DNA from 4 places in the Klebsiella sp. NPDC088457 genome. Region 4 is predicted to be linked to each of the others. Evidence: predicted binding sites of a transcription regulator. Region 4 holds the regulator's gene; each other region holds the start of a gene.
What was found. The regulator Fur, encoded in region 4, represses iron uptake genes when iron is present. The targets are predictions, from matches to a motif close to ATAATAATGAGAACNACTATCAA.
Positions count from the first base shown of each region.

Region 1: fhuF (siderophore-iron reductase FhuF) is a predicted target of Fur. The motif match lies at 5,853-5,875, and genes of this name have one in related genera.
Region 2: feoA (ferrous iron transporter A) is a predicted target of Fur. The motif match lies at 2,685-2,707, and genes of this name have one in related genera.
Region 3: fhuE (ferric-rhodotorulic acid/ferric-coprogen receptor FhuE) is a predicted target of Fur. The motif match lies at 2,470-2,492, and genes of this name have one in related genera.

Region 1 covers NZ_JBJDNH010000013.1:57,582-65,479, forward strand. The annotation lists gene pobA (4-hydroxybenzoate 3-monooxygenase) at 1-329, shown strand, start outside; gene ACI2JR_RS10465 (helix-turn-helix domain-containing protein) at 353-1,225, shown strand; gene ACI2JR_RS10470 (LuxR C-terminal-related transcriptional regulator) at 1,492-2,214, shown strand; gene bglJ (DNA-binding transcriptional activator BglJ) at 2,175-2,846, shown strand; gene ACI2JR_RS10480 (YbaK/EbsC family protein) at 2,863-3,321, opposite strand; gene ACI2JR_RS10485 (PTS sugar transporter subunit IIC) at 3,662-5,005, shown strand; gene fhuF (siderophore-iron reductase FhuF) at 5,047-5,835, opposite strand; gene ACI2JR_RS10495 (GGDEF domain-containing protein) at 5,945-6,991, opposite strand; gene ACI2JR_RS10500 (DUF1435 domain-containing protein) at 7,255-7,494, shown strand; tRNA gene ACI2JR_RS10505 (tRNA-Leu) at 7,517-7,603, opposite strand; tRNA gene ACI2JR_RS10510 (tRNA-Leu) at 7,634-7,720, opposite strand; tRNA gene ACI2JR_RS10515 (tRNA-Leu) at 7,749-7,835, opposite strand.
Region 2 covers NZ_JBJDNH010000019.1:77,498-85,395, reverse strand. The annotation lists gene feoB (Fe(2+) transporter permease subunit FeoB) at 3-2,321, opposite strand; gene feoA (ferrous iron transporter A) at 2,351-2,578, opposite strand; gene ACI2JR_RS14075 (Tex family protein) at 2,982-5,312, opposite strand; gene greB (transcription elongation factor GreB) at 5,414-5,887, opposite strand; gene ompR (osmolarity response regulator transcription factor OmpR) at 6,135-6,854, shown strand; gene envZ (two-component system sensor histidine kinase EnvZ) at 6,851-7,898, shown strand, end outside.
Region 3 covers NZ_JBJDNH010000025.1:36,857-44,754, forward strand. The annotation lists gene nagZ (beta-N-acetylhexosaminidase) at 1-1, opposite strand, end outside; gene thiK (thiamine kinase) at 25-852, opposite strand; gene lpoB (penicillin-binding protein activator LpoB) at 833-1,468, opposite strand; gene ACI2JR_RS16845 (YcfL family protein) at 1,490-1,864, opposite strand; gene hinT (purine nucleoside phosphoramidase) at 1,868-2,224, opposite strand; gene fhuE (ferric-rhodotorulic acid/ferric-coprogen receptor FhuE) at 2,584-4,758, shown strand; gene ptsG (PTS glucose transporter subunit IIBC) at 4,891-6,324, opposite strand; gene ACI2JR_RS16865 (metal-dependent hydrolase) at 6,629-7,414, opposite strand; gene holB (DNA polymerase III subunit delta') at 7,425-7,898, opposite strand, start outside.
Region 4 covers NZ_JBJDNH010000011.1:2,364-10,261, forward strand. The annotation lists gene fldA (flavodoxin FldA) at 63-593, shown strand; gene fur (ferric iron uptake transcriptional regulator) at 886-1,338, shown strand; gene ACI2JR_RS08905 (phytanoyl-CoA dioxygenase family protein) at 1,401-2,546, opposite strand; gene ACI2JR_RS08910 (substrate-binding domain-containing protein) at 2,691-3,707, shown strand; gene ACI2JR_RS08915 (Gfo/Idh/MocA family protein) at 3,750-4,922, opposite strand; gene ACI2JR_RS08920 (sugar phosphate isomerase/epimerase family protein) at 4,932-5,984, opposite strand; gene ACI2JR_RS08925 (substrate-binding domain-containing protein) at 6,056-6,982, opposite strand; gene iolG (inositol 2-dehydrogenase) at 7,150-7,898, opposite strand, start outside.

The DNA.
Region 1 (7,898 bases), on a different contig from region 4:
ATGCGGCGCATATCGTGCCGCCGACCGGGGCAAAAGGGTTGAACCTGGCGGCCTCCGATGTGAACTATTTGTGGCGGATCCTGCGCGAGTATTATCACCGCGGCCGCGCCGATCTGCTGGCGAGCTACTCGCGTTTCGCGCTGGACCGGGTGTGGAAAGGCGAGCGCTTCAGCTGGTTCATGACCCGCCTGCTGCATGATTTCCCGCAGCAAAGCGAATTCGATAAAAAAATGCAGGCGGCCGATCGCCGCTATTATCTTGGTTCACGCGCCGGACTGACTACCATTGCGGAAAACTATGTCGGTCTACCGATGGCGCGTGTGGTATAGCGTTGAATATAGCAGGAGTCGTCATGCAGGCGGTAAATCGCGTTCCGGTGTTTAAATTGTATGGTGAAGAGCGCGACTGGCCGACGCCCGACCTGCTGCACTGCGAGTCAATCCTGCAGCGCAGCAGCCTGTATGAATGGCATATCCGTCGGCATCAGCATGCGGAGCTGGTCCAGTTACTCTATTTGCATAAAGGCAGGGCGGAAATCGAAATTGAAGGGACCACGCGCGTGATGACGGAATCATGCATTCAGGTGGTACCGGCGTTGTGTATCCATGGCTTTCGCTTTTCCCCGGGTACCGAGGGTTATGTTTTGTCGCTGGCGTTGCCGCTGCTCAGCCGCTTTGAAAACCAGTTTGGCCGCCAGCTTGATGTCCTCAGCCAGGCGCAGTGCGTGGCGGTTAAACGCTCCCGCGGGCATATTCGCGTCCTCTTTACGGCATTGTGTGAAGAGTATTGTGAAGATCGGGACGCGCGCGAAATGATGCTGCATTCGCTGTCAGGCACGCTACTGGTGTGGCTGAATCGCCAGTGTCTGCCGTCGACGCCGGCCGCGGAGGGGAAAGCCGAACGTAAGCGCAGCGTCATGCGTCATTTCTCCCGTCTTATTGAAAGTCATTATCGAGAACATCTGCCGCTGGCGGAGTATGCCCGCCAGGTAGGGCTTTCGGCGACGCATCTTAATTATTTATGCCGTGAATTTTATGGCTGCAGCGCTTTGGGGGTTTTACATCAAAGGTTGATGCTTGAGGCACGGCGTAATCTGCAATATACCACGATGACCGTGACGCAACTTTCTGATTATTTGGGTTTTTCCGATGTAACCTATTTTTCTCGCTTTTTCCGCCGCTATAGCGGTATGTCGCCCAAAGCATTCAGAGATGATATTAAATAAAGGCCGCCAGCCCAGGTTTTAATTTATTATTTCTAATGTTTGTTTTAATTTTTTCTAATTTAGTGCCGTTTATTATCTGTGTTAACGTTATTAATTGCTAACATCAGCAATTAATAGGTTACTCACCATATAAAGTTGGTTCAGAACGTCGGGCCGACACGTTCGCCAGGGACGAGAAAGATTCATCTGGCAAAATAACAGGGTGGTTGCCAGATCCCCCATCTGTTTATGCCAGCCGTGAATCTTCTACGGGAAGCGGAGGATTTATGTTACCAGCACAGGATAAGCACGGCATTATTATCAGCAAAATACCGGTCATGCAGTCCGGCTTAAAAGCCATTACCGGAGAATATCTTCCTGATTATGACTTCATTTATTGCCGCTCTCAGGAAGATCTTACGCTACTTCAGCTGCGGCGGACCAGGGTGGTTGTGGCCGATTTATCCGGTGAAATCATGCAGCTGCGGGAAGTTTGTGAGCACTACTGCTCCTTAATGGCCCGCTACCGGGATATTCATTGGGTTTATCTGATTGGACGTTCATGTGACACCCAGGCCAGGGAATTTTTAGCCTGCCCTGAAAGTACCCTCATTTCCGAGAGTGAACCGGTGGCGTGCGTCGGCGCCGCGATCCGCGCAGGTGAAGCCCCTGGCGCAAGCGTTAGCCAGGCCGTATTCGTCCCGCAGGCAGAGAGCGGTGGCCGCGTTCAGGAGACGGCGAGCGTTTTGACCCTCTCGGAACGTAAAGTTTTACGACTTCTGGCGAAAGGTTGGGGAATTAATCAGATCGCCTCGTTACTGAAAAAAAGTAATAAGACGGTCAGCGCGCAGAAGAATAGCGCGTTACGCCGTTTATCTCTGCGCAGTAATGCAGAAATGTACGCGTGGATGAATAGTGCGCAGGGAATGAAAGAGTTGAGTATATACTCAGCCTACGGAGAACAGCGGGAATGGGAAAAGAGAGCGCCACACGATATATTGCTGTTGTAGAACAATGTGTGATGACGGAAGTCGCGCTTCGCTATCTGTTAAACGCTGAAGTCGGCGCCAGTTATCGTATTCAGTTTTTTAAAGATGCTCAGTCATTAAAGCAAGTATTCAACGTTAAGAATATTTCTGCGGTTATTTTTTCCCTTTCCGGTCACCGTCAGCCGCGGCTGGAAAGCTTGCTTTTTCTTCATGAGATAGCCTGTTCTCATCCTGACGTGCGGCGAATTATTTTAGCTAACGATCGAGGGGAAGTTCGCTTAATTCACCAACTGACTCCCTCTTGCCTGCACGGCGTTTTAAATAAATCGGTCCGCCGGGAACTGTTGCAGGAACAGTTATTATCGCTTCTTGCGCCGCCGCCTGACGAGCCGTATATTTGTCAGCACCCGCAGCCGTGCGGCTACATACTGAGTCCCACTGAACATAGCATTCTTCGCTATATGACCTACGGTTATTCATTGTCCGAGATAGCGATTCAGCTCGATCGGAATATCAAAACCATCCGAGCCCATAAATGTAACGCCATGATCAAGCTGGGCGTCCGTTCTGATATCGGCCTGCTGAGCGCGGCCGATCTTCTGATGCATCTGTCGTTGAACGGAGAAAAAACGGCAGAGGTGGACTTCGCCTGATCTTGCCTGCGGTAGGCTACTGGCAAACGTCAATCCAGGTCGCATCGGTCAGCTGCACCATTCGGTCAGGAGAAATGCGTACCGCGCTATGGATCGCTCCCGCCGCAGGTAAAACTTCCGGGTACTGCTTCAGCGAAATATCACAATAGACGACCAGCGGGTTCTCCAGGCCGAAAGGGCAGACGCCGCCAACCGGGTGCCCGGTTAACATCACCACCTCATCGCTGCTGAGCATGCGCGCTTTCGCGCCAAACGCTTCCTTTAGTTTTTTATTATCCAGCCGCGCATCACCGCTGGCGACCACCAGGATGACCTGATCCTTCACTTTTAAAGACAGGGTCTTGGCGATTTGCCCAGGCTCAACCCGATGTGCCGCGGCAGCGAGCGCAACGGTAGCCGTACTTTGATTGAGTTCGATGATTTCGATATCGGGGGCATGCTCGGCAAAAAACTGCCGCACGGACTGCAGACTCATTGGGATCTCCTGATTAGTGTCCATTTAAATCTGTCATAAGCCTGGCGGAGTGTAAATATTGGCGGCGGATAATCCGGAATTTTTCTAATTTGTGGATCTTCTTCACAATCACCGCAACCGGTTACTGTAACCGGTTGCTGTTATGCGCGCTCAGAGGAATACTGAATGGGTAACTTCCCTGTACCACTCATAACAAAAGAGCCGTGTATGAATCGTACTGACTTGAGCAGTATAGCGAACAGGATAGCCAGCGTGTTTATCCGCTCACAGAACTTATTTCATCACAACGGCAGGATAATCGTTGTTGGGCCTGTGTCTAAAGCCTGTCAGGAGGGCTGCTATGTCTGCTAACCATGCTGCGTTTAATCTGATATTTCGCTTTGTAGAAAATTATATTAGCCCTGTTGCCGGGCGTATCTCGTCGCAGCGCCACGTGATGGCTATTCGTGACGGCTTTATTTCGGCAATGCCGTTTATGATCGTCGGTTCATTCCTGCTGGTCTTTGCTTACCCGCCGTTTTCGCCGGATACCACCTGGGGATTTGCTCGCGCCTGGCTGGATTTGGCTAAAGAGTTTGAAGGGCGAATTTTGACGCCGTTCGATATGACAATGGGCATCATGTCGATTTATATCTGCGCCGCGATCGCTTATAACCTCGGCAAACATTACGAGAAGCCCAACCAGCTCGATCCATTTATGTGCAGCATGCTGTCAATCATGGCCTTTCTGCTGGTGGCGGCACCGAAAACGAACGGCAATTTGCCGGTCGATAGCCTGGGGGGGACGGGGATCTTTACCGCGATCCTCGTGGCGGTGTATTGCGTTGAAATGATGCGTTTCCTGAAGGCACATAATATCGGCATTCGCCTGCCGGATCAGGTGCCGCCGATGATCAAAAACTCCTTCGACCTGCTGATTCCGGTACTGGTGGTCGTCCTGACCCTGTATCCGCTGAGCCTGTTTATTCAGCACCATTTTGACATGCTTATTCCGCAGGCCATCATGGCGATCTTTAAACCGCTGGTCTCTGCTGCTGACTCCTTACCGGCGATTTTGCTGGCGGTATTGATCGGCCACCTGCTGTGGTTTGCCGGGATTCACGGCGCGGCCATTGTTTCCGGCATGCTGCAGATGTTCTGGCTGACTAACCTCGGGATGAACCAGCAGGCGCTGGCGCAGAGTGCCCCCCTCCCGCATATCTTTATGGAGGCGTTCTGGACATTCTTTATTGTGATCGGGGGGTCCGGCGCCACCATGGGGCTGGTCATCTGCTACCTGCGTAGCCGTTCGGCGCACCTGCGTTCTATCGGTCGCCTGAGCGTGGTGCCGAGTATGTTTAATATTAACGAACCGGTGATCTTCGGGACGCCGATCGTCATGAACCCGGTATTCTTTATTCCGTTCCTGCTGGCGCCGATGGTTAACGCCGTCCTGGCCTGGGCGGCGATGAAGCTGGATCTGATTGGGCGGGTTATTTCCGTCGTGCCGTGGACGGCGCCGGCGCCGATTGGCGCCGCCTGGGCTCTGGGGTGGGATTTCCGCGCGGCGATACTGGTGATTATCCTCGCCTGCGTCTCAGCGATTATCTACTTCCCGTTCTTTAAGGTGTATGAGAAACAGCTGCTGGCGCAGGAGGCTGAAGAGGCCCAGCGCGTGGAAGAAGAAAACCAGCAGACGGCATAAGAAAACCGACGGGCGGCCCGATCGCCGCCCGTAGCCGGAGATTATTTCAGCGTGCAGTCCCCGCACTGCTGAACGTCGGGCAGGCGGTTACGCTGGCAGCAGGTACGCCGCACCAGCAGCCCTTCACGTAAAATGACCGTCCGCCACAGCGGATTGTCCTCGCCATCAGCGAACTGCTTTGCAAAGAAACAGTGCTGACGCAGGGCGGCAACCTGTTCATCGCCCAGCAGCGCTTTCATCTCACCCAGATACCAGTTAATCAGATAGCCGGTATTGCTCCAGATAAGCTTGCCATTGATATTGCCGGTCGCTTCCAGCGCCGTAACAACCGGCTGCAGCGCGCGGGTCACCAGGGTTTCCATACGCGCTTGCGGCGAGTGCCGGCGGGCGGCGGGATCCGCATGGACATCAATCCAGAAACAGGCCGCGCGGCCCGTCTCGTGAAATTCTACGTGGAAATGTTCCGGCGCCAGGCTAATGGCATTCTCTTCACTAAGCAGCGCCAGCATCAGCGGCGGCACCAGCAGACCGATGTACCATTGCGCCCACAGTGAAATCAGCGGCTTCTGTTCACGTAGGGCCGTAGGCTGGTTGCGATAGATATGATCGGAATAGGTCGCCAGCAGCGAGCTGAGCGCCGTGGGCTCAGACCACTCCGCCAGCGTGAGTGCGCAATGGGGGGCTTCTTCATCCAGACGGAGAAAATCCAGCAGATGCGGGCGTAGCGCGGAGATCTTTTCCCGGATGGCATTCGCCAACGCATATTCAGCCGGCGGCAGCGGAGTCTGCCAGATAATGTCGTTGCTGAATGGAATGGAACGGTAAGCCATCAGATCGCCAGATACAAATCTTAATGAGAATGATTAGTGATACTAGTAAGTTGTCAGGGCAATGGCAAGGGATTTGTTAGCGTCTTGCTGCCAGTGCAGCGGTGGGGGTTCAGCTGGCAAGAATAATGTTACGTCCGAGATTTTTCGCTTCGTAGAGCGCGGTATCGGCTCTTTTCAGCGCGCTGTCGATGTCGGAATCCGTCAGCGGCGTCATGCCAATGCTGATGGTGACGTTGGTGGCGACGCTCTCATTAAACATATGGGGGATTTTCAAATCGTAAACCTGCTGGCGGATGCGCTCTGCGGCCAGAGAGGCGGTTTCCGCCGTGCTGTTGGTCAGCAGCACCATAAACTCTTCACCGCCAAAGCGAGCGACGATATCGCGTGAGCGCACGGCATTGCGAATCGCTGCCGAGACCTGAATCAGCGCCTGATCGCCCATCATATGCCCGTAGTGGTCGTTGTAGGCTTTAAAATGGTCGATATCCAGCAGCAGGACATGATGGTCATTACCGCTCACCGCCAGAATGGTATCCAGTCGGTTTTGTAACCCGCGACGGTTATACAGGCCGGTAAGGGGGTCGAGCATGCTGAGATCGTTGAGGGTGTTACGTTCCTGCAATAGCTTATCCATTAGCCCCTGGGTGAATGCGTCGCTACGTTTTTGAACGATGCTCTGCAGCGTTATGCCAGCAAGGGGCAGAGCCAGGCAGTAGGACATCCGTAGCCACTGTTCGCCTTCCGCCAGGATCAGGCAGGCGATAAAGGTGGGCAGCGAGTGCAGCGTAAAAGCAATGATATTATTGGGAAAGGCGATAGCGCCAATAAACAATATGCTTAATAAGGCAATAACCAGAAAGTTAAAATGCGGCGGCGCCAGCATGAAAGCCTTTTCGGTAATATGCCAGGCCCACAGTACGCCGAAGATTAGAGAAATAAGCGCAATATTGATTTTGTGGCGGGAGAACTTCCAGTGCCATAACGCTAAGGCCGTGCTGAGAAGCACGAGCAGGGTACAGGGCAGGGTAAAACTGGCGGTGTTAAACAGCGGGCTGACCAGCGATAAAAACGCCGAAATGAAATTCAGCAGTAGAAAAAGCCGTAAGGAATACTGATATTTTTTTTGGTAATGCTTTTGCCAGGATTGTGCAGTCATATTGAGGATGTCGTTATTAGTCATTAAATTTCAAAATGATGGCTGCCAAAAATGGACGATGAAAAGCAATAACCTTATTACGGTTTTAACGAAATGATCAAATAATTTAATGCATTAGTGCCGTCCGCTTAATTTATCACCTTCATGAATATATGTCATTAGCGCGAACGTAAAGAACCGCACATCCTGCCGTACAGAACATGACAAATGATAAACATTATCATATGATATTGGTTATCATTATCGTTTTGAGAGGTGAAAACATGTTGCAGCGAACTTTAGGCAGTGGATGGGGTGTGCTACTTCCTGGCGTATTGATTGCTGTTCTGGGGTTTGCCGATCTGTCGGTGGAGGCCTGGCGTGGGCTGGTGACGGTCGGAATGCTGATGTCGGCATTAATGATCTGGCACCGACAATTGCGCCATTTCGTGTTGCTGCCGTCTTGCGTCGCGTTGATCAGTGGGATAATGCTGATGACGTTGAATTTAAAGCTGATGGGATAATGCAAGAGAAGGGTAAGAATATTGGTGCGAGGGGGGGGACTTGAACCCCCACGTCCGTAAGGACACTAACACCTGAAGCTAGCGCGTCTACCAATTCCGCCACCTTCGCACAGTATTCTTAATTTTGATATCGCCTCGTTGGTGCGAGGGGGGGGACTTGAACCCCCACGTCCGTAAGAACACTAACACCTGAAGCTAGCGCGTCTACCAATTCCGCCACCTTCGCACAGTGCGAGCGATATCTGCGTGGTTTATGGTGCGAGGGGGGGGACTTGAACCCCCACGTCCGTAAGGACACTAACACCTGAAGCTAGCGCGTCTACCAATTCCGCCACCTTCGCATACCATCGATACTGATAAAAGTATCGTTACCACGGAGGCGCATTCTAGTGGTTTTCAGCTAT
Region 2 (7,898 bases), on a different contig from region 4:
CCTTAGTGGCAATCACCCGCCGGGCTCTGGCAGCAGGATGAGGGGGTTTTGCGCGTCGCCAGCAGCGAGATGTCCACCCGGCTACGGGCCCGACGCAGCAGGCCAAAGACCACCACGTTGAACAGCACTACCGCCAGAATGCACACCAGGCTATAGCGTGGATGCTGGCTGAAGCTTACGGTTTGGTAGTACAGCGTCGACAGTGAATAGGCGATGTTCAGCCCCCACAGGATAGAGAATGACATCCAGCCGCGGCTGGATTCGCGAGCGACGGCCCCCATCACCGAGATACACGGAATATAGAGCAGTACGAAAATCAGATAGCTGTATGCGGCGGCGGCATTGCCGAATTTGCTGCTCATCACGCCCATGGCGCCGGTTTCCATTTCACCATCGCCCTTGCTGGCTTCAATCGGGTTAGCCAGTACGCTCAGGCTGAAGGTGTCTTTCAGGCTCTGCCAGGTTTCATCCACCGCGGCCAGCAGTTCGTCACCGAGGTGGAATTCCTGCGGATTAAACGCTTCGTTCTGAATGTTTTCGGCGGTGTAGAGCGTGTTCAGCGTGCCGACGACCACTTCCTTTGCCATCGCGCCGGTAAATAGCCCGACGGTGGCCTGCCAGTTGTCTTCATGCACGCCAATCGGTTTAAACACCGGGGTAATCAGACGGCTGACGGAGGCCAGCGCCGAATCGTTGATGTTGTCCACCAGCTTGCCGCCGAGCGAGAAGCTGTTCAGGGCGCTGATGAAAATACTGACGATCACGATAACTTTACCGGCGCGCAGCACGAAGCCTTTCAGGCGTTGCCACGTCTGGATAATCAGGCTTTTGATATGCGGTACGTGATAGACCGGCAGTTCCATCACAAACGGCGAGGCTTCGCCGCGCATGATGGTGTGTTTAAGCATCAGGCCGGTAAGGATCGCCATCACGATGCCGAGCAGATACAGGGAGAAAACCGCCAGCGCTCCGTTTTGTCCAAAGAAAGCGGCGGCGAAGACGGCGAAGATCGCCAGGCGCGCGCCGCAGGACATAAACGGCGCCATCATGATGGTCATCAGACGTTCACGCGGTGCATCCAGCGTCCGTGCCCCCATCACCGACGGGACGTTGCAGCCGAAGCCGACAATCAGCGGTACGAAAGATTTCCCCGGCAGGCCCAGCGCCTGCATCAAACGGTCCATGACGAAGGCCGCCCGCGCCATATAGCCGGAATCTTCGAGGAAGGAGAGGAACAGGTACATCATGCCGATTTGTGGCACCAGCGGTAGCACGGTGTTGATACCGCCGCCAATCCCCTGGGCGAGAAAAACGGTCAGCCAGTCCGGGAAATGCAGGGTATAGCCCAGCCACTGAATACCGTGGATAAAGATAGCGACGGAACCGGCGTCAAAAATAGGCTGCAGTGCGCCGCCGATATTGATCGCCAGTAAAAACATCAGGTACATGACAAACAGAAAGATAGGCAGCCCCAGGACGCGATTAAGGATGATTTTATCCATCGCGGTGGTGAAGCGGCTTGGCTCTGCGGTCAGCGTGTTGCTGACGGCGTCGCAGATGGCGGCAATACTTTGGTAGCGGGCATCGGCAATATGCAGGGCCGGATCGTCAATATCGGCGCTCAGGCTGGCGAGGGCCGCATCCAGCTTATGTTCGGCGTCGCCGGCATAGGCGCGGCTGTAGATATCGCCTTCCAGCATCTGCAGACCCAGCCAGCAGCGCTGACGCGGCGGGATCTCCTGAGCCATCACCTGCGCCAGCTTTTCCGCTTCGCGCAGCAGCGGCTGCGGATAGTGCACCAGCTCGAGCGTTGTATTTTGCTGATGGCGATCGACGGCCATTTTCAAGGCTTCGATCCCGCGGCCACGGGTGGACACCAGCGGAATAACCGGGCAGCCAAGGCGGGCGGCAAGGGCGTCAACATCGATACGGATTTTTTGCTTCTCGGCAATATCCAGCATATTCAAGGCCACGATGCAGGGAATGCCCAGCTCCAGCAGTTGAAGAGTCAGATAGAGGTTGCGCTCGAGGTTAGAGGCGTCGACGACATTAATCAGCATGTCCGCATCGCCGCTGAGGATGTAGTGACAGGCGATCTGCTCATCCAGCGAGGTCTGGGAAGAGATGGTGGTCAGCGAGTAGGTACCCGGCAGGTCTACCAGCGTGACCTGGTGGTCGGTGGTGGTGAAAGCCCCTTCTTTGCGCTCGACGGTGACTCCCGCCCAGTTGCCTACACGCTGACGAGCGCCGGTCAACTGGTTGAATAATGTGGTCTTGCCGGAATTAGGATTACCAATTAAACCAATGGTTAATTTTTTCATATTTCAAACTCTGAGTGCCGAACCTGACGTTATTGTGCAACCGCTTCCAGTTCTATTAAATCGAGATCTTTTTTACGTAATACCAGGCTAACGCGCCGGGTTTCGATATGAACAGGATCGCCAAGCGGCGCCACGCGGACCACATTAAAAGAAGAGCCTGGCAGCATTCCAAGAGATAACAGTTTCTGGCGATAAGCCGGGCTAATATCGCGAGAGAAACCCGTAATTTTCCACGCACTATCAGGAGTGAATTGCATAGGACCTACTTGTAATCGCTAACTGAGCGAGAGTTTACCCTGTGCGGCAATCGCACAGCACCGGGGAGTCAAGCCAACGGAGAAGAATATATATTTACTACGAATAATGATAATGAGAATGGTTTTTATCATCAATGTATTATGCGGGGAATAAGCCGCTTTGGCCGGGAATTCACCGTTTTTTTGATATGACTCAAGGTCTGTGCTGCCGGGGGGAATAATTTTGAAATTAATTATTTCAATAAATGTTTAAAGAAGGTTTCATTGGTTAATGGAATGAAGCTTTAATCACTCTGTTATTTACGCGATTTTATTCCCCGGTTAGCGGAATATAACAACAGTCCGGGCGTTATTGTTGCAGGGAGCGAAAAATAGCCCCCCGTAATGAGGGGCTGAGAAAGGATTAGCGTTTTTTACCCATTGCCGCCGCCAGCGCATCCATCATCGCGCTATTGCCGCCCGCATGCGTCTCGCGCTCGCGGGGTTTCGCCGCTTTCGCCGCCGGGCGGTTGCCCTGCGCACGCTCGTTACCGCCGCCGCGCCGCGCGTTGCCCTCACCGGGCTGTTCATCCAGACGCATGGTCAGCGCAATACGTTTACGCTGCAGATCGACTTCCATGACTTTAACCTGCACGATATCGCCAGCTTTGACCACGGTATGCGGATCTTCGACGAATTTATTCGACAGCGACGAAATATGCACCAGGCCATCCTGGTGGACGCCGATATCGACAAAGGCGCCAAAGTTGGTCACATTGGTGACCGCGCCCTCCAGCACCATGCCCGGCAGCAGGTCATTCATGGTTTCCACGCCATCGGCAAACTTCGCGGTTTTAAACTCCGGACGCGGGTCGCGGCCGGGTTTTTCCAGCTCTTTGATGATGTCAGAAACGGTCGGTACGCCGAATTTGTCATCGGTGAAGTCGGCCGCTTTCAGGTTGCGTAGCTCGCTGCTGTTGCCCATCAGCTCTTTTAACGCCTGTTCAGTTGCCGCCAGAATGCGCTCCACCACCGGATAGGCCTCCGGGTGAACGGTGGAGGCGTCCAGCGGGTTATCGCCGTGGTTGATGCGCAGGAAGCCCGCACACTGTTCGAAGGCTTTGGGGCCGAGGCGGCTGACTTTCAGCAGCTGCTGACGATTCTGGAACTGGCCGTTTTCATCGCGCCAGGCGACGATATTTTGCGCCATCATCCGCGTCAGACCCGCGACGCGGGTGAGCAACGGTACCGAGGCGGTATTCAGATCGACGCCGACGGCGTTAACGCAGTCTTCGACAACCGCATCCAGCTTACGCGCCAGCTGCGTCTGGCTGACATCGTGCTGGTACTGGCCCACGCCGATAGATTTCGGATCGATTTTGACCAGCTCGGCCAGCGGATCCTGCAGGCGCCGCGCGATCGACACCGCGCCGCGCAGGGAAACATCGAGGTCCGGGAACTCGAGGGCCGCCAGTTCAGAAGCCGAGTAGACCGATGCCCCGGCTTCGCTGACGATCACTTTCTGCGCGGTGACTTTCGGGAACTGCTGCTGCACATCGAGGAAGAAGCGTTCGGTTTCGCGTGAGGCGGTGCCGTTACCGATCGCTACCAGCTCAACGTGGTGTTTCTCACACAGCGCCGCGACGGCCGCCGCCGCTTTAGCCGCCTGGCCGGTATGCGGGTAGATGGTATCGGTGGCGACCAGCTTGCCGGTGCCATCCACGACGGCGACTTTCACCCCGGTACGCAGCCCCGGATCGAGACCCATGGTGGCGCGTAATCCGGCAGGTGCGGCCATCAGCAGGTCGTGCAGGTTGCGGGCAAAGACGTTAATCGCTTCGTCTTCCGCGCGTTCACGCACGGTGCCCATCAGCTCGGTCTCCAGGTGCATCAGTACCTTGATGCGCCATGTCCAGCTCACCACCCCTTTGCGCCAGCTATCCGCCGCGGCGTTGTTCAGGCGCAGGCCCAGGTGGTTGATAATGATATGTTCGCAATGGCTCTCTTTCGGCGGCTCGTCAAACTGCGGATCGGCATTCAGGGCGAGCTGCAGTATGCCTTCGTTGCGGCCGCGGAACATGGCCAGCGCGCGGTGTGAAGGGACGCTGGCAATCGGCTCATGGTGATCGAAGTAGTCGCGGAATTTTGCCCCTTCCTCTTCCTTGCCGTTCACCACGCTGGCGACCAGATGCGCATTCTTCCACAGATAGTCGCGAACCTTTGCCAGCAGGGCGGCGTCTTCGGCGAAACGTTCCATCAGAATGTAACGCGCGCCATCGAGAGCGGCTTTGGTATCGGCGACGCCCTTGTCGGCGGCGATAAACTTCGCGGCTTCAACTTCCGGCTCGTGGGACGGCTCGTTCCACAGCAGATCCGCCAGCGGCTCCAGCCCGGCCTCAATAGCGATTTGCCCACGGGTGCGGCGCTTCGGTTTATACGGCAGGTACAGATCTTCGAGCTCGGTTTTGCTCAGCGTGGTGGTAATCGCTTTTTCCAGCGCGTCGGTCAGTTTGCCCTGTTCGCCGATCGATTTGAGAATCGACTGACGGCGGTCTTCCAGTTCACGCAGATAGCCGAGGCGGGTTTCCAGATTACGCAGCTGCGTGTCATCCAGACCGCCGGTGACTTCTTTACGATAGCGTGCGATAAACGGCACGGTGTTCCCTTCATCAAGCAGGCGAACGGCAGCTTCTACCTGTTCAGCCCTGGCCTGAAGTTCACCCGCAATAATGCGGCAGAGCGAATCATTCATCATGTTTATTTCATCTTGTGGATCGAAAATCAGGGGATAGTTATACGGACTGGCACGGCAAAATGCCAGTCGCCGCACGAGGCTCTCAGATTGTTCCGGACGTCTTATTTCACATATTCGATGGCATTCACGTACCAGCTCGCTTCACCGGCGGGCGTGTTGACCACCGCCAGATCGCCAACCTCCTTTTTCAGCAGCGCGCGGGCCATCGGCGAGTCGATGGAGATGTAGTCTTTGCGCCCGAAGATTTCATCGTAGCCGACAATGCGAAAGCGCCTGGTATCTCCGTCATCGTTTTCGATTTCAACCCAGGCGCCGAAGAACACTTTTCCTTCCTGCTGCGGGGAGTAATCGACGATCTTCAGGTTTTCCAGGCATTTGGTCAGATAGCGTACCCGGCGGTCAATTTCACGCAGGCGCTTTTTATTGTACTGATAGTCGGCATTTTCGCTGCGGTCGCCGAGGCTGGCGGCCCAGGTCACTTTTTTGGTGACCTCGGGACGTTCTTCACGCCACAAGTAGTCCATCTCTTTTTTCAGTTTTTCATACCCTTCACGGGTAATCAGCGGCGTTTTCATTAATCGTTCTACCTTCTGAGCGTCGGGTATTGCGCAGGATGTTGTGCGGTTGCGCACGGTTTGTCATACGTAATAATACCGACAGGATAAATAATGTGTCTTATGATTAAATGTATACTTAAGCTGCTGTTAAATATGCTTTGTAACAATTTAGCCTGGAATATATACCAGATTTAGCTGGTCGGCGACCCGGGCTTTTTTGAGAATACGCACTGACAATTGCAGTGAACCTTTGGGAGTATAAACAATGCAAGAGAATTATAAGATTCTGGTTGTCGACGACGACATGCGCCTGCGTGCGCTGCTCGAGCGTTATCTGACCGAGCAAGGCTTCCAGGTTCGAAGCGTCGCAAACGCCGAACAGATGGACCGCCTGTTGACCCGTGAGTCCTTCCACCTGATGGTGCTGGATTTGATGCTGCCGGGCGAAGATGGCCTCTCCATTTGCCGTCGTCTGCGTAGCCAGAGTAACCCGATGCCGATCATTATGGTGACGGCGAAAGGGGAAGAGGTTGACCGTATCGTCGGCCTCGAAATTGGCGCGGATGACTATATCCCGAAACCGTTCAACCCGCGTGAGCTGTTGGCCCGTATCCGTGCCGTGCTGCGTCGTCAGGCGAATGAGCTGCCGGGCGCGCCGTCGCAGGAAGAGGCGGTGATTGCCTTTGGTAAATTCAAACTCAATCTCGGCACCCGCGAGATGTTCCGTGAAGATGAGCCTATGCCGCTTACCAGCGGGGAGTTTGCGGTTCTGAAAGCGCTGGTCAGCCACCCGCGTGAGCCGCTGTCCCGCGATAAGCTGATGAACCTCGCCCGCGGTCGTGAATATTCGGCGATGGAGCGCTCCATCGACGTGCAAATCTCCCGCCTGCGGCGGATGGTTGAAGAGGATCCGGCGCACCCACGTTATATCCAGACCGTGTGGGGGCTTGGTTACGTATTCGTGCCGGACGGCGCTAAGGCATGAAACGCGTGCGCTTTTCGCCGCGCAGCTCATTTGCTCGCACCCTGTTATTGATTGTCACCTTGCTGTTTGTCAGCCTGGTGACGACCTATCTGGTGGTGCTGAATTTTGCGATCCTGCCGAGTCTTCAGCAGTTTAATAAGGTGCTGGCCTACGAAGTCCGTATGCTGATGACCGATAAACTGCAGCTTGAAGACGGCACCCAGCTGGTGGTGCCGCCGGCGTTTCGGCGCGAGATTTATCGCGAGCTGGGCATTTCGCTCTATTCCAATGAAGCGGCGGAAGATGCAGGCCTGCGCTGGGCGCAGCATTATGAGTTTTTAAGTCAGCAGATGGCGCACCAGCTCGGTGGGCCCACCGAAGTACGGGTCGAGGTGAATAAAAGCTCCCCCGTGGTGTGGTTGAAAACCTGGCTGTCGCCCAATATTTGGGTGCGGGTGCCGCTGACGGAAATCCACCAGGGCGATTTCTCGCCGCTGTTCCGCTATACCCTGGCGATTATGCTGCTGGCGATTGGCGGCGCCTGGCTGTTTATCCGTATTCAGAACCGGCCTCTGGTCGATCTTGAACATGCCGCGCTGCAGGTCGGGCGAGGCATTATTCCGCCGCCGCTGCGGGAATACGGGGCATCAGAGGTTCGCTCGGTGACCCGGGCCTTCAATCATATGGCCGCGGGGGTAAAACAGCTGGCCGACGACCGTACCCTGTTAATGGCCGGGGTGAGTCACGATCTGCGTACGCCGCTGACGCGTATTCGCCTGGCGACGGAGATGATGGGGGAAGAAGATGGTTACCTCGCCGAGTCGATTAACAAAGACATCGAAGAGTGTAACGCCATCATCGAGCAGTTTATTGATTACCTGCGTACCGGGCAGGAGATGCCGATGGAGCTGGCGGACCTGAACTCGGTATTGGGCGAAGTCATCGCGGCGGAGAGCGGTTACGAGCGGGAGATTGCCACCGACCTGCAGGCGGGAGAGATTCCACTGCGGATCCATCCGCTGTCGATCAAGCGTGCGTTGGCCAATATGGTGGTCAACGCCGCCC
Region 3 (7,898 bases), on a different contig from region 4:
TTACCGGACCCACACTGACCTCTCTTATCCTTTTCGTTCTTTGTCTAACTGACACCATGTTTCATCTGCCAGCGTGATAAACTGCCGGTCGCCGGTCTGTTGCCAACGACGCTCGTACCAGCCGGCCATCAGCACCCCTACCCACGGACGCCAGCGCTGAATTTGCTGCCACAGCAGTTGCGCATCGAGGTGCGCCAGCCGCGCATATTCTGCCGCCAGCTGGCGCTGTTCTGCCCCTTCGACCCACACTGCCGCCAGCTCCAGCGCGATATCGCCATCACCAGCGTATTCCCAGTCAATCAGCCGCAGCCCGCCCTTCGTATGGACGATATTGCCGGCATGCACATCCATATGTAGCGGCGCCAGGCGTAAGGGGCGGGGCTCGCCGCGCCGTAACAACCGTTTATGCCAGCGTAGCCACAATGGCGTACGGCGCGCGCTATCGCACTGTAGCCAGTACTGCTCAAGCAGCGGAGCCAACGCGATGCGCCAGCCCAGGCGCGGCTGTCGGTGCAGATGATACAATAAGCCTGCCAGCTGCGGGCCGCGCGGAAGGGTGCTTTTCATCTCGCCGTCGCAATATTCCACCACCATCCAGCGGGGGGAATAGAAGTGTGGCGCAGGGACAATCGTCGCCGGCAGACGAGACAACGTACGGTACTGCCGGAGGAATGCGCTGGCGGGCGCCTGAGGATCGTGCGGCTGGCGTAGCACCAGCCGCCGGACACCGTCGCTGATAATACAGCTGCCGCCGCTCAGGCCACCGTGGCCCCGATCGACGACAGGCGAATAGCCGGGGAAAAAGCGCGACAAAACCTCATCGCGCGTTAGCTTATTGTTGCTGAACTGCACCTTTACCTGACCAGATAATCTCGCCAGTTTGTACCAGCATCAGTTGCATTTTCAGCTCAGGCGTATTGACGTTGCCGGTTGCGTTAGAGTACAGCACGTACTGGGCGCCCACGGTGCGGGCAATCCCCATCGCTTTGCTGCGGCTGCCGAGGCTGTCCTGCGGCGACAAACCCAGCTGCTGCTTCGCCACGCTCAGCTGCTGCGCTGACACCAGCGTAAATTTGCCATTTCCGCTCAACGCATTACGCAGCGCCGTGGTTGCTTCACCCGCATTTAGCGTGCCGTTAGTGCGGTTATTCACGCTGTCGACCAGCAGAATGCTCCCGGCGTTCACCCCGCCCGCCTGCAGCATTTGCCCGACCATCGGCTGTACCGCCGCATTCCAGTCATAATGACGCACGCGCGGTACCGGCTGCGCAGGCTGCTGCTCGTGCTCAATCGGCCCCGGCTGCGCGGGCACGGTCGGTACCGCCGGCACGGTCGGAACCGTTGGCTGCGGCTGCGCGGGCTGTTGAGGTTTCGGCTGCGCCTCCTCGACGGGGGCAGGCTCCTGGCGTTGCCCCACGCACCCGGCAAGGAATATCGCCAGTGCCGCGATTAACGCATAGCGACCCATTTTCATCATCACAATTACCCCTTACAGATAAAGATACAGGCGGGCCTTATGCGCCCCCAGAAGATTTGCGCTGCCGTACACGGTGACGGAAGAGTGCGCGGGCACCGTAATGCTGCGGGCCGGCTCCAGCGGATGCATTTCCAGACCTCTCACGTCATACCAGAAGAAGCGGTAATGCACGGTGATCGGCTCCTGTCGTTCATTAAACAGTCTGGAAGTAGCGGTGGCCTGAATCTCGGAAGCGGCCACCGACGGCGCATCGGCGCTGATTCCCGCCGCCAGCACGTTGGATTCCATCACCAGAGTCTGCTGTTCGCCGACGGGGATTTCCGCGCGAGAACCGCAACCGGCCAGGAGCGCTATCGCCAGAAGCGTGCCGAAATGAGCTGCGCGCATCGATTAGCCTTTATGTGCCAGCATGGGACCTAGCGGGCGGCCGCCCAGCAGGTGCATGTGGATATGGTAGACTTCCTGGCCGCCGTGGCGGTTACAGTTGACGATCAGGCGATAGCCATCGTCGGCAAGGCCTTCATCACGAGCGATTTTCGCCGCCACGGTCATCATCCGGCCCAGCGCCAGTTCATGTTCGGTGGTCACATCGTTGACGGTAGGAATCAGGATATTAGGGATAATCAGAATGTGGGTTGGCGCCTGCGGGGAAATGTCGCGAAAAGCGGTCACCAGCTCATCCTGATAAACAATATCCGACGGGATCTCCCGGCGAATGATTTTGCTGAAAATCGTTTCTTCTGCCATGACTGATTCCTTATTAATTTTTATACCGTGCTCTGGCCTGCCTCTGCAGATAAACGCGGATGCACAGGATTCGTTTAAGAGTATGAGCGAGTTACTCCCCCTCTTTCAACCTGAATGCGCTTTTTCTTATGCCGCAGTGGCGTTAGCTGCTGACGGATTAATCATATCGTTGCCTGCTCCTTTCGCCAGGAGGGTAAAATCCCGTTTCTGCCCTCTTCTTACTTCTGTTTACACAATAAATACAAATGCGTATATTTCTCATTTGTATTCATAATGAATGCGGTGCGCTTACAGACAAGGTACGACCGCGGCCATAGAGCCACGGCACATAACAATGACTTTTTGATTAAGGGCTTATGATGTCTCTCATTCTCCATTCCCGGGATCGGCGTATCGCGCCATCCCTGCTGGCCGTTGGTATTGCGCTGGCGCTCTCTTCCGCTCCCGGTTACGCCGCCGAGGATACCATCATTGTAGAAGGTACAACGGAAACGGGTTCTGACGCGCAGCAGCAGGATTACAGCGTCAAAACCACCACCGCCGGGACCCGGATGCCGATGATCCAGCGCGATATTCCGCAGTCGGTCAGTATTATCAGCGAACAACGCATGCAGGATCAGCAATTGCAAACGCTCGGCGACGTAATGGATAACACGCTCGGGATCAGTAAAAGCCAGGCGGACTCCGATCGCAGCAGCTATTTCTCCCGCGGTTTCGAGATAGACAACTATATGGTCGATGGTATTCCGACTTATTTTGAATCCCGCTGGAACCTGGGCGACGCCCTCTCTGATACCGCCCTCTTTGAGCGTGTTGAAGTCGTGCGCGGCGCAAACGGCCTGATGACCGGTACCGGTAACCCTTCGGCCTCCGTCAACATGATTCGCAAACATGCCACCAGCCGGGAGTTCACCGGTAACGTATCAGCGGAGTACGGTAGCTGGAACAAACAGCGCTACGTCGCGGATATGCAAAGTCCGCTGACTGAAGATGGCAACGTACGTGCGCGGATTGTCGCCGGCTACCAGAACAATGACTACTGGCTTGATCGCTACAACAGCGAGAAAACGTTCTTCTCCGGCATCCTGGATGCCGATCTGGGTGAAACCACCAGCCTTTCCGCAGGCTATGAATATCAACGCATTGATGTTAACAGTCCGACCTGGGGTGGGCTGCCGCGCTGGAATACCGATGGCAGCAAAACTCACTATGACCGCGCCCACAGCACGGCGCCGGATTGGGCCTATAACGATAAAGAATTCAATAAAATCTTTGTGACCCTGAAGCAACGCTTTGCGGATACCTGGCAGGCGACCCTGAATGCGACCCACTCCGAGGTCAAGTTCGACAGCAAAACAATGTACGTGGATGCGTATGTCAATAAAGAGACCGGCATGCTGGTCGGTCCATACAGCAGCTATGGCCCAGGCTATGACTACGTTGCCGGGACCGGCTGGAACAGCGGGAAACGTAAAGTCGATGCCGTGGATCTGTTCGCCGATGGCGGCTACGATCTGTTTGGCCGGCAGCATAATCTGATGCTGGGCGGCAGCTACAGCAAGCAAAATAACCGCTACTTCAGCGCATGGGCCAACGTCTTCCCGGATGAAATCGGCAGCTTCTACGCCTACAACGCTGGCGGCTTCCCGGAAACCCATTGGGATGCGCAGAGCCTGGCGCAGGACGATACCACGCGCATGAAATCCTTATATGCCGCAACGCGTATTTCACTGGCCGACCCGCTGTACCTGATTCTTGGCGCTCGCTATACCAACTGGAGTATCGGCACGCTGTCCTACACTTCCGAGAAGAATCACACCACGCCTTATGCCGGACTGGTTTACGACATCAATGATAACTGGTCGGCATACGCGAGCTATACCTCAATCTTCCAGCCGCAGAACGTCCGCGACGGCTCGGGCAAATACCTGACGCCTATCACCGGGAATAACTATGAGGTTGGCCTGAAATCAGACTGGATGGACAGCCGTCTGACGACCACGCTGGCCGTGTTCCGCATCGAACAGGATAACCTGGGTCAGTCTACCGGGACGCCGATTGCCGGCAGCAGCGGCGATATCGCCTATAAAACCGTCAATGGTACGGTGAGTAAAGGCGTCGAGTTCGAAATTAACGGCGCGCTTAGCGATAACTGGCAGATGACGTTTGGCGCAACCCGCTACGTTGCCGAAGACAACGAAGGTAAGGCGGTAAACCCGAACCTGCCGCGTACCAGCGTCAAACTGTTCACCCGCTACCGCCTGCCGGCGATGCCCGAGCTGACCGTTGGCGGCGGCGTCAACTGGCAGAACCGCGTCTATAAAGAGACCGACACGCCGTACGGTACCTTCCGTGCTGAACAGGGCAGCTACGCGCTGGTGGATCTCTTCACCCGTTACCAGGTCAGCAAAAACTTTGCCTTACAGGCCAATCTTAATAACCTGTTCGACAAAACCTACGATACCAACATCGACGGCTCTATTGTTTACGGCGAACCGCGTAACATCAGCATCACCGCCAGCTACCAGTTCTGACAGATCGTCTGCGCGTAAAGGGGTTGCCTTTACGCGCGCCTATTTAGCGGACCAAACCGGCTAACGAAACGCGGCCCTTCCGGACGTAAAAAAGGCAGCCATTCGGCTGCCTTAGTCTCCCCACATCACAACTTAGTTGCTGCGGATGTATTCATCCATTTCAGTTTTCAGGTTATCGGACTTAGTCCCGAAGATAGCCTGAACGCCTGAACCTGCAACGACCACGCCTGCGGCGCCCAGTTTTTTCAGGCCAGCCTGATCAACTTTCGCCACGTCAGCGACGCTCACGCGCAGACGAGTGATGCACGCATCGAGGTTAGTGATGTTGTCTTTACCGCCGAACGCCGCGATCAGTGCCGGAGCCATTTCGCTGGTCGCGCCTGCTTTGCTGTCTTCAGTCGTATCTTCGCGACCCGGAGTTTTCAGGTCCAGCGCTTTAATCAGCACGCGGAAGACGACGTAGTAGACGATCGCATAGCAGATACCGACAATCGGGAACAGCCACAGTTTGCTGCTGTTGCCAGACAGAACGATAAAGTCGATCAGACCGTGAGAGAACGATGTCCCATCACGCATACCCAGCAGGATACAGATCGGGAATGCCAGACCGGCCAGAATGGCGTGGATAACGTACAGAATCGGCGCAACGAACATGAAGGAGAACTCGATCGGCTCGGTGATACCGGTCAGGAACGAGGTCAGCGCTGCGGAGATCATGATACCGCCCACTTTCGCGCGGTTTTCTGGCTTAGCAGAGTGCCAGATGGCGATAGCAGCGGCCGGCAGACCGTACATTTTGAACAGGAAGCCGCCGGACAGTTTACCCGCAGTCGGGTCGCCTGCCATGTAACGTGGGATATCGCCGTGGAAGACCTGACCCGCCGCATTGGTGTATTCACCAATCTGCATCTGGAAAGGTACGTTCCAGATGTGGTGCAGACCAAACGGTACCAGGCAACGTTCAATGAAGCCGTAGATACCGAATGCCACAACCGGGTTCTGGTAAGCCGCCCACTGGGAGAAGGTCTGGATAGCAGAGCCGATCGGCGGCCAGATGAAGGAGAGGATCACACCGGTGAAAATAGCGGCCAGACCGGAGATAATCGGCACAAAACGCTTGCCCGCAAAGAAGCCCAGATACTCAGGCAGCTTGATGCGATAGAAGCGGTTAAACATGTACGCGGCGATAGCACCAGAGATAATACCGCCAAGTACGCCGGTATCCGCCAGATGTTTCGCCGCAATTTCTTCAGCAGGTAAATGCAGAACCAGAGGCGCAACGACCGCCATGGTTTTCACCATGATGCCGTAAGCAACGACCGCAGCCAGTGCGGATACACCGTCGTTATTGGTGAAGCCAAGCGCGACACCGATAGCGAAAATCAACGGCATGTTAGCAAAGACTGAACCGCCCGCTTCTGCCATCACGTGGGAAACTACGGCTGGCAGCCAGCTGAAGTTTGCGGAACCGACGCCCAGCAGGATACCTGCGATAGGCAGTACGGATACCGGCAGCATCAGCGATTTACCGACCTTCTGCAGGTTAGCAAATGCATTCTTAAACATAATTGAGAGTGCTCCTGAGTATTTGGTGCTTTTTTACGTTTTCACGCATTGGCACAGGGGGAGAACCGTGCCGTGGACAGGACATCTAAGCGCCCTTTATTTATTACACAGAGTAAAATAATTGGCGGAATGATTGTTTGACGGCTATCACGTTTCAATCAGTCGGCGTTGAAAAATTTACACCAACTTACATAAGTTGTATCTGGATGTTGCCAAAAACCATTCACCGCCCCTTTTGTGGCGGTGAACTTTACTCGCTTTGGTTATTAATTACGAGCCTTAAAATAATAGGCAGATCGGCAGGTTACAGCCGGGAGGGGTCAATATGGAACAGGCTGGCGAAATTAGCGGTGGTCTGTTGCGCCAGCTGCTCCAGCGAAACGCCCTTCAGTACCGCCATGTACTCGGCAACATCGCGCACCATCGCCGGTTGGTTCTCTTTGCCGCGGTGCGGGACCGGGGCCAGATACGGCGAGTCGGTTTCCACCAGCAGGCGATCGAGTGGAACATAGCGCGCGGCATCGCGCAGCTGTTCGGCGTTACGGAACGTGACAATGCCGGAAAACGAGATATAGAACCCCATATCCAGCAATTTACCTGCTGTCTCCCGATCCTCAGTGAAACAGTGTAGTACGCCACCGCAATCCGTCACTTTTTCTTCGCGCAAAATGGCCAGCGTGTCGGCGCGCGCGTCGCGGGTGTGTACGATGACCGGCTTATTTAATTCTCGGCCAATGCGGATATGATCGCGGAAGGAGGTCTGCTGGCGTGGTTTAGTCTCCGGGGTGTAAAAATAATCCAGCCCGGTTTCGCCCATTGCCACCACCCCTTCCTCCGCCGCCAGCTTGCGCAACTCGTCGACATCGTACGCTTCATCCTGATTAAGCGGGTGGACGCCACAGGAGAACACGACGTTGTCGCGCTGGCCGACCAGTTCACGCATGCCGCGGTATCCCGGCAGCGTCGTGGCCACGGCAAGGAAAAACTTCACGTCACGGGCGGCGGCTTTCGCCAGCACATCGTCCACGTTTTTATGTAGCGTTTGATAATCCAGGCCATCAAGATGGCAGTGGGAGTCGACTAAAAACATAATGTCTCGCTCAGAGGTGGGATACGGGAAGTACCGCCCCAGGTTGCAGGTAATGTTCCCAGCGCAGGAGGCGCTCGGTTAGCAGCAGTTCGCGATTGACGCCAACGACGTTCAGCAGACTGTCGCGGCAGGCGCTGACGTCGCGGGCAATGGTCTGCAAACGGGCAACAGGCAGCGCCTGGGCCAGTTGATTGACCAGCGTCCAGGCGTCAGGGTTACTCACCAGAGTGATCCCCTGCTGCCGTTTTTGAGCATCCAGCAGCAGCGAGGCCAGCCAGTGCAAACGAACCGCCGCCTGTTCATGATTCAGAATCGGCAATAGCGCCAGCCAGTCGCCGCGGGTCAGGACGTTTGCCAGCGTCTGGATAAGCTGCTGCCGGGGAGCCCAGTGGCTCTCCTGCAGCAGATCCAGCGCCGCAGCAGGTGCGTTGGCGCTTAAGCGTAGCGCCGCCAGCAGCGCATCCTGCGGCATCGTCACTTCCCG
Region 4 (7,898 bases):
GCCGTTATCTGCGGGCATTACGCCACTACCACATCATTAAGTTTCAAGAGGTTATTTTACTCATGGCAATCATCGGCATCTTTTTTGGCAGCGACACTGGCAACACCGAAAATATTGCAAAAATGATTCAAAAACAGCTTGGTAAAGATGTTGCTGATGTTCACGACATTGCCAAGAGCAGCAAAGAAGATCTACAAGCCTACGACATTCTGCTGCTCGGTATCCCAACCTGGTACTACGGTGAAGCCCAGTGCGACTGGGATGATTTCTTCCCGACGCTGGAAGAGGTCGATTTCAACGGTAAGCTGGCGGCGCTGTTTGGCTGTGGCGATCAGGAAGATTATGCCGAATACTTCTGTGATGCGCTGGGTACCATTCGCGATATCATCGAACCGCGCGGCGCGACCATCGTTGGCCACTGGCCGACTGCTGGCTACCACTTCGAAGCCTCTAAGGGCCTGGCGGATGACGATCACTTCGTCGGTCTGGCTATCGATGAAGACCGCCAGCCGGAGCTGACCAACGAACGCGTCAGCCAATGGGTTAAACAGATTTCTGACGAGCTGCACCTCGAAGAAATCAAAAACGCCTGATAATTAAGCGGCGTTACCGTTAAGTTTCGCCGTATTAATAGATAGAAGCAATCAAACTAATAGCTACAAGTTTTTAACTTTTAATCACATATCTGTACAATGTCCTCTGATTTAACGAGGTCAGGTGACACAGTTTGTAGCTGATACCTCGTTTTTGACAGCATACAAGGCCCAATACTTGCAGTTTTCATTTAACGATGGCAGTTCTATAATGAGACGCATTGCATCGGGTGATTCTCTGTATTACTTCCGCTGATGGAAGTAGATCGTTTAGCAACAGGACAGATTCCGCATGACTGACAACAATACCGCATTAAAGAAGGCTGGCCTGAAAGTCACACTTCCACGATTAAAAATCCTGGAAGTCCTGCAGGAACCGGATAACCATCACGTCAGTGCGGAAGATTTATACAAGCGCCTGATCGACATGGGTGAAGAAATTGGTCTCGCTACTGTTTATCGCGTACTGAACCAGTTTGATGATGCCGGCATTGTTACCCGCCACAACTTCGAAGGCGGCAAATCTGTCTTCGAACTGACCCAACAGCATCATCACGATCACCTTATCTGCCTCGATTGTGGCAAAGTGATCGAATTCAGCGATGAGTCTATCGAAGCGCGTCAGCGTGAAATTGCCCACCGCCACGGCATCCGTCTGACCAACCACAGTCTGTACCTGTACGGCCACTGTGCAGAAGGCGACTGCCGCGAAGATGAACACGCGCACGACGCGGTGGAAAAATAATTTCCCGTAGTGCAAACAGCAAAAAGCCAACCGGCAGGTTGGCTTTTTTTATGCCCGGAGGCCTACCCTTTTCTTCGTGCGGTATGCTCATCCAGGGCGTGGGCAAACTGTTCCTCATCCCAGTTATTGTCAAGCGCTTCGAGCACCAATGTCTGCTGAGTTTTCGGCACCATTCCCCCTAACGGCGGATCGGTATCAAGATTCGTCGGGAATGAGTAACCCCGGGCAGCCACGGCAATCAGCGCCTGAAAATCTCCCGCGCGATATTGTCCGTGCTGAAGCTGCGGATAGATTTTTTTCAGCACCCGTTCATGGTTCACATCTTCCATCGGCACGCCGAACGCCGAGGAGACCTGCAAAAGATTAGCGGTACGAATCCAGTCAGCGGTCGTGTTGTTCCCGGCGGCATGAAACAGCGCCGGGTTAAAAAACAGCCCGTCGCCTTTTTGCAACGGCAGCTGCACGTAATGCTGGTTAAAGTAGTCGACGAACGCCGGCTGACGGTAGGCCATATAGCCGAGCTCATACTGATGCGAAAACGGCAGCAGGCGCGTCGGCCCCGACGCCAGCGGCATATCGCTATGCGCAACCGCCCCTTGTAGGGTCAAATACTGCGACAGGATCTGCACCGAAATGGGAAACTCTGCAACAAACTCGCTCTGCTGAAAGCCGAGATGATAATCGCGATGGGGCTGCTGCGCCTCTCCGCCAGGACGAACCTGATTAACCTGGGAGGTCATGCTCCACGCGGGCCCCAGCCACGCCTGACAAATTAACCCCAGCATTTCGTTGGCATAGTAGTCACAGAAGGTCCGCGGGCTACGCTCCGCCAGCTTTTGTAACGCATTCCAGATCCGGCCATTATTACCGGCGCGTGAAAAATGATCGGCCTGAACCCGGGTGCGAGACTCATCGGCCATGATGGTCTCGAACACCTCAGAGGCGCGGTCGATGACATCCATATCCTGATAAAGCCCGCGCACCACCAGCACTCCGGGACCGTAAGACAGCCCCTGATGCAGCTCACTTAATACCGCATGCTTATTGGCCGCCGCGGCCTGCGCTAATACATCATGGTCGTAAATCAGGATTTCTTCTGCGACTTCGCTGACCAGCGGATAGTCTTGCCTGTTAACCTGCTGCTGGCAGAAGGTGTTGAAATCCTCAACTGAGGCCCGTTCGGGTCGGATAAAATATTGCGATGTCATGAGCAGCTCCACGGGATAATGGGGACAGAGGGATATTATTTTTTTGTTCAACGTCTCGAAAACGAACGTTGTTAAGAAATAACTTAGCAGCTAGACTCCACATCAAGAACCTCAAAAACACCTCATAAAAACCTCATGTGATCGATGCCAAAATTTACCCAAAAGCAGATAGCCGCTCAGTCAGGACTGAGTCTCGCCACGATCGATCGGGCGCTACATAATCGGGGGCAGGTACACCCGCAAACGCTGCATCGTATTCAGCAGGCGCTGGCCGATCTGGAACTGCTGCAAAAGTCCGGGCTCGCCCAGGGGAGAACGCTCTATTTCGACGTCATCATGCATACCCCGGAACGCTTCAGCGAGCTGGTCAGGGAGGCGCTCAGCAGCCAGTTAGCCAGCTTCAACCCCTTTCGCATTCAACTTCGCTTCCACTGTTACGAAGACATCAGCGAGCGAGAGATGAACGCGCTGCTGAAAAAAAGCGCGCTCAGCAGCCACGGCGTGATTTTAAAGGCCATGAACTCTCCCTCTCTGGTCCCCACCATCGATGCATTGCTCAAACGCCGCGTTCCGGTTGTCACCATCGTGACCGATATTCCGTCCAGCGCCCGTCTGCGCTACATCGGTATGGATAATGTTGATGCGGGCCAAGCCGCGGCATTTTTGATGTCAAAATGGCTGGGCGCCGACAGTACCCAAATTGCAGCCGTCACCGGCAGCAACGACTTCATCGGTGAGCGGGAGCGTATTGCCGGATTTATCTCCGGAATTGAACAGTTTGCCCCGCGCAACAGCGTCAATGTCGTCGCCGGCGGATTGGGAATTGACCATCAGATGTACGCATGTCTGTGCCAGTACCTTGATGCTCATCCGCATACCGAAGCGGTCTATACCGTCGGCGGCGGCAACGCGGGAATTATCCGCGCCTTCGCGGAGCGAAACAGACGCATAAAGACCTTTATCGGCCATGATTTTGACCGGGAAAACCGGGCTCTGATGCAGGCGGGGAAAATCGATGCGCTGATAGAACACAATCTGCAGCTGGATGCGCAAACCGCATTCCGCTCCCTGCTGGCCTTCCATGGTTTTATCTCTGAGGCCGACTCGCTCAAACCCTATTCGCGGATCAACATCATCACCCGGTTCAATATGTATACCTGAAGGAAGATGCGCACTCGGTGAAGAATGCGCATCCACGTCGCCTCAGCGGTATGCTGGCGTGACCCACACCGATCCCTGCTCATGGCTGTCGACAACCGCATCGACAAACGCCACGCCTTTAAGCCCATCATATACCTGCGGTACGGCGGCCCCCGTCACGCTGAGCGCCTGCTGCGCCTCACGGCTATGCAAGGCTGCGGCGAAGCCGCTGTAGAGGTTGCTGAACGCCTCGATATAGCCTTCAGGATGGCCCGGCGGCGTGCGGGTACGCGCTTGCGTTAGCGCATCCAGATCCGCGCGCCCGCGCTTAATGATTTGCGTCACCCCTTCTAACGGAGTGAAAACCAGTTCGTTGGGTTGCTCCTGGAACCAGATCAAACTGCCTTTTTCGCCAAAAACCCGCAGACGCAGCGCGTTGGCGCAGCCGATAGCCACCTGCGAAGACCACAACATCCCACGCGCGCCGCCTTCATAGCGGATCAGCACATGCGCATTATCATCCAGAGCGCGGCCTTCAACAAAAGTGGCTAAATCCGCCAGCACGCTCTGCGCCTTCAGCCCCGTGACGTACCCGGCCAGATGGTAGGCGTGCGTGCCAATATCGCCAATCGACCCGCCGCGGCCGTTTTTCAGCGGGTCGACCCGCCAGGCCGCCTGCTGGTTATTCTTCAGCTCCACGCCGGTGGCCATCCACTCCAGTGGATATTCCACCTGCACGGTGCGTACCTTACCCAGCAGCCCTGCCGCGATCCGCGCACGCGCCTCCACAACCATCGGGTAACCCGAGTAGGTGTAGGTCACGCCGAGGAAACGCCCGGTTCGCGCCACGATCTCCTGCAGCGCCTCCGCCTCCGCCAGGGTGGTGGTGAGCGGCTTTTCGCAAATGACATCAATCCCCGCTTCAAGGCAGGCGCGGGCTATCGGGAAATGGGTAAAATTCGGCGTACAGATAGCGATGATATCAACGCCGTCCTCGCGGGCCGCTTCGGCGGCAATCATGCTCTGATAATCGCTATAGGCGCGATCTTCGGCGATCAAATTGTCGAGAGCAAACGCCCGTCCCCTTTCCGCATCGACGTCAAATGCGCCGGCCACCAGCGCGTAACGGTCGTCAAGCCGTGCGGCAAAGCGATGAATTCCGCCGATATAAGCCCCCTCTCCGCCGCCCACCATTCCTAAGCGAATACGCCGTCCCTGCAAAGTTTGTCTGCTCATTTTGCCCTCTTAAAGTCCGAGAATGCTTCGGTTTACCGAACGATCGGCATAGGATTTACAGAAATCATCAAAGGATTGATCGGTCACCTTTATGATGTGTTCCGCGATAAACTGCGCCCCCTCCCGGGCTCCGTCTTCCGGATTCTTAAAACAGCATTCCCATTCAAGAACCGCCCAGCCGTCAAAGTCATAGCCGGTCAGTTTTGAAAAGATCGCCCCGAAGTCGATCTGCCCGTCTCCCGGCGAACGAAAGCGCCCCGCCCGGCGACTCCACGGCTGATAGCCGCCATAGGCGCCGGTTTTGCCGTCCGGGCGAAACTCGGCATCCTTAACGTGAAATGCTTTAATGCGTTCGTGGTAATGGTCGATGTAGGTCAGGTAATCCATGCCCTGTAAGATCAAGTGGCTCGGGTCATACATGATGTTGCAGCGCCGGTGATTACCCGTTTTTTCCAGGAAACGCTCAAAGGTCAGTCCATCATGAAGATCTTCAGTGGGATGGATTTCGTAACACAGATCGACGCCTTGTTCATCAAAGGCGTTGAGGATCGGCGTCCAGCGGCGGGCCAGCTCGGTAAACCCCTCTTCAATCAACCCTTCCGGCCACTGCGGATAGGGGTAGAGATAGGGCCACAGCAGGGTACCGGAAAAGGTGACATGCTTCGTCAATCCCAGCCGCCGCGAAGCCTTTGCCGCCAGCAGCAGCTGCTCGCTTGCCCACTGCTGGCGCTCCCGTGGATTATTGCGCAGCGCCGGCGGGGCAAAGCTATCGGCAGGCAGATCGAAAGCCGGATGCAGCGCCACCAGCTGTCCCTGCAGATGGCTGGCGAGGTCGGTCAATGCCAGCCCGTGTTCATCGAGGACGCCCAGCACTTCATCGGCATAGATCTGGCTCTCCGCCGCGCGCCCGAGGTTAATCAGGCGCGAATCCCAGCTGGGAATTTCCACCCCTTTAAACCCTTTTGCTGCCGCCCAGCCGGCAATCGCGTTCAGCGAATGAAAAGGCGCTTCATCCCGGGCAAACTGCGCAAGAAAAACGCCAGGACCTTTCATCGTAAGCATAAAAACTCCGTAATAAAACGTGCACTAATAAACCTCATCAGTGCACTTATTGTGCGTTGACTGTCCCGTGATTAATGGGTCATAAATTTCTGATAATTTTCCGGGGTAATAAGCTGGAAGGGGATAAATTCAATATCTTTAACCTTTTCTCCTTTCGATATTTTCTCAGCCATATCGACGGCGCCGAAGGCCTGGGCTTTGGCATCCTGAAATACGGTAACAGTCATCATGCCGGTTTTCATGGCCTGCAGACCATTATTTCCGCCATCGGTCCCGCCCACCAGAATATCTTTACCAACCTTCATACCGTTGCTTTTAATCGCCATCGCCGCGCCGATAGCCATTTCATCCGCGTTGGCCGAAAGAATATCGATTTTTTGGCCGGTTAAGATCCAGTTATTCATCAGATTCATGCCATCTTCGCGCATCCATTTGGCGGTGTCCTCGAGCACCACGTGCATATTTGGGTGTTTGGCAATCACCTCTTTGGCCCCCTGGGTTCTGAAGCGGGTAGCGTCATTATTTAACAGCCCTTTCATAATCGCGACGTTGACGCTTTTGCGATCCTTTACCATGTCAGCGAGATACTGCATCTGCAGACGCCCGGCTTCGATTTCGTCGCTGCCGATATAGCTCACGCCGTCGCCCATTTTCGAATCAGAGGGCATACGGTTGAGATAGATTAGCGGGATCTTCGCCGCCCGGGCCGCCTCGGTAATATTTTTTGTCCCCTGAGTATCGACCGGGTTAACGATAATGACGTCGACCCTGGCATTAATAAAACTTTGCACCTGGCCAAGGGATTTATCGACCGCCCCCTGAGCATCTTCAAATTGCACTTTCATATCGGGATAGGTTTTTTCCCGTTCGGCAATATAACCGCGCAGCCGTGAAAGGAAAACATCATCCATTTGCGCCATCGTTACACCAACCTGAAGAGCCATGGCGGCAGGGCTGGCTAATAATGAGGCAAGGCACAGTAAGGTTATTTTTTTCATGTTCATCTTCCAGATAAATGATTAGCTTTAAATTTGCACCGAAAAATATAAATAAAATTTCCCGGTTCGTTACGTTGAATGGCTATATTCAGCAAAGCGTTCACCGTCCCACCATAGGGAAATAGCCAGCGGCATCAACTCATCCAGATATATTTTGTAGAAAACTGTTAATTCAATCTTACGACCTGCTGGGTATCCGCCGATAATTGTGCGGCGTCTGCCAGGGCTAATGCCGCACAGCCATCGTGAATATTCACCGGTACATCTCCCCCTTGTTTTACCGCACTGATAAACGCCGCCATCTCCAGACGATAGGCGTCGGTATAGCGTTGCATAAAGAAATTAAGCAGTGGGCCACGGACTTCCGTCTCTTGGGCGCCGTAGCGGCGTACGCTGGTCTCACGCTGATTGTCGTTAAGCAGCATGCCGCCCGCGCCAAAGGCTTCGATCCTCTGGTCGTAGCCATACACCGCCTGTCGGCTGCAGTTAATCTGACACTGCTTGCCGGAAGCGGTACGCAGCTGCACCATCACGGTATCGTAGTCGCCCAGCGTCTCCAGTTCAGGTGCAAACAGCCGGCTACCGCTGGCAAAGACTTCCACCGGCTCCTCGCCGAGGATCCAGCGCGCAAGATCGAAATCATGGATCGCCATATCGCGGAATATGCCACCGGAATGTTTGAGGTAGTTCATCGGGGCCAGGCCAGGATCGCGGCTGGTAATCAGCAGCTGATGCAGCTCGCCAATCTCTCCCGCCCGCAGACGCTGGTGAATTTCGCTAAAACCCGGGTCAAAACGGCGGTTAAACCCCAACATGACCCGGGAGGCATTTTCCCCCAGCGCCCGCTGGGCTGCGCGCGCTTTTTGAATATCCAGATCGACCGGCTTTTCACATAATACCGCCTTCCCAGCCTGCG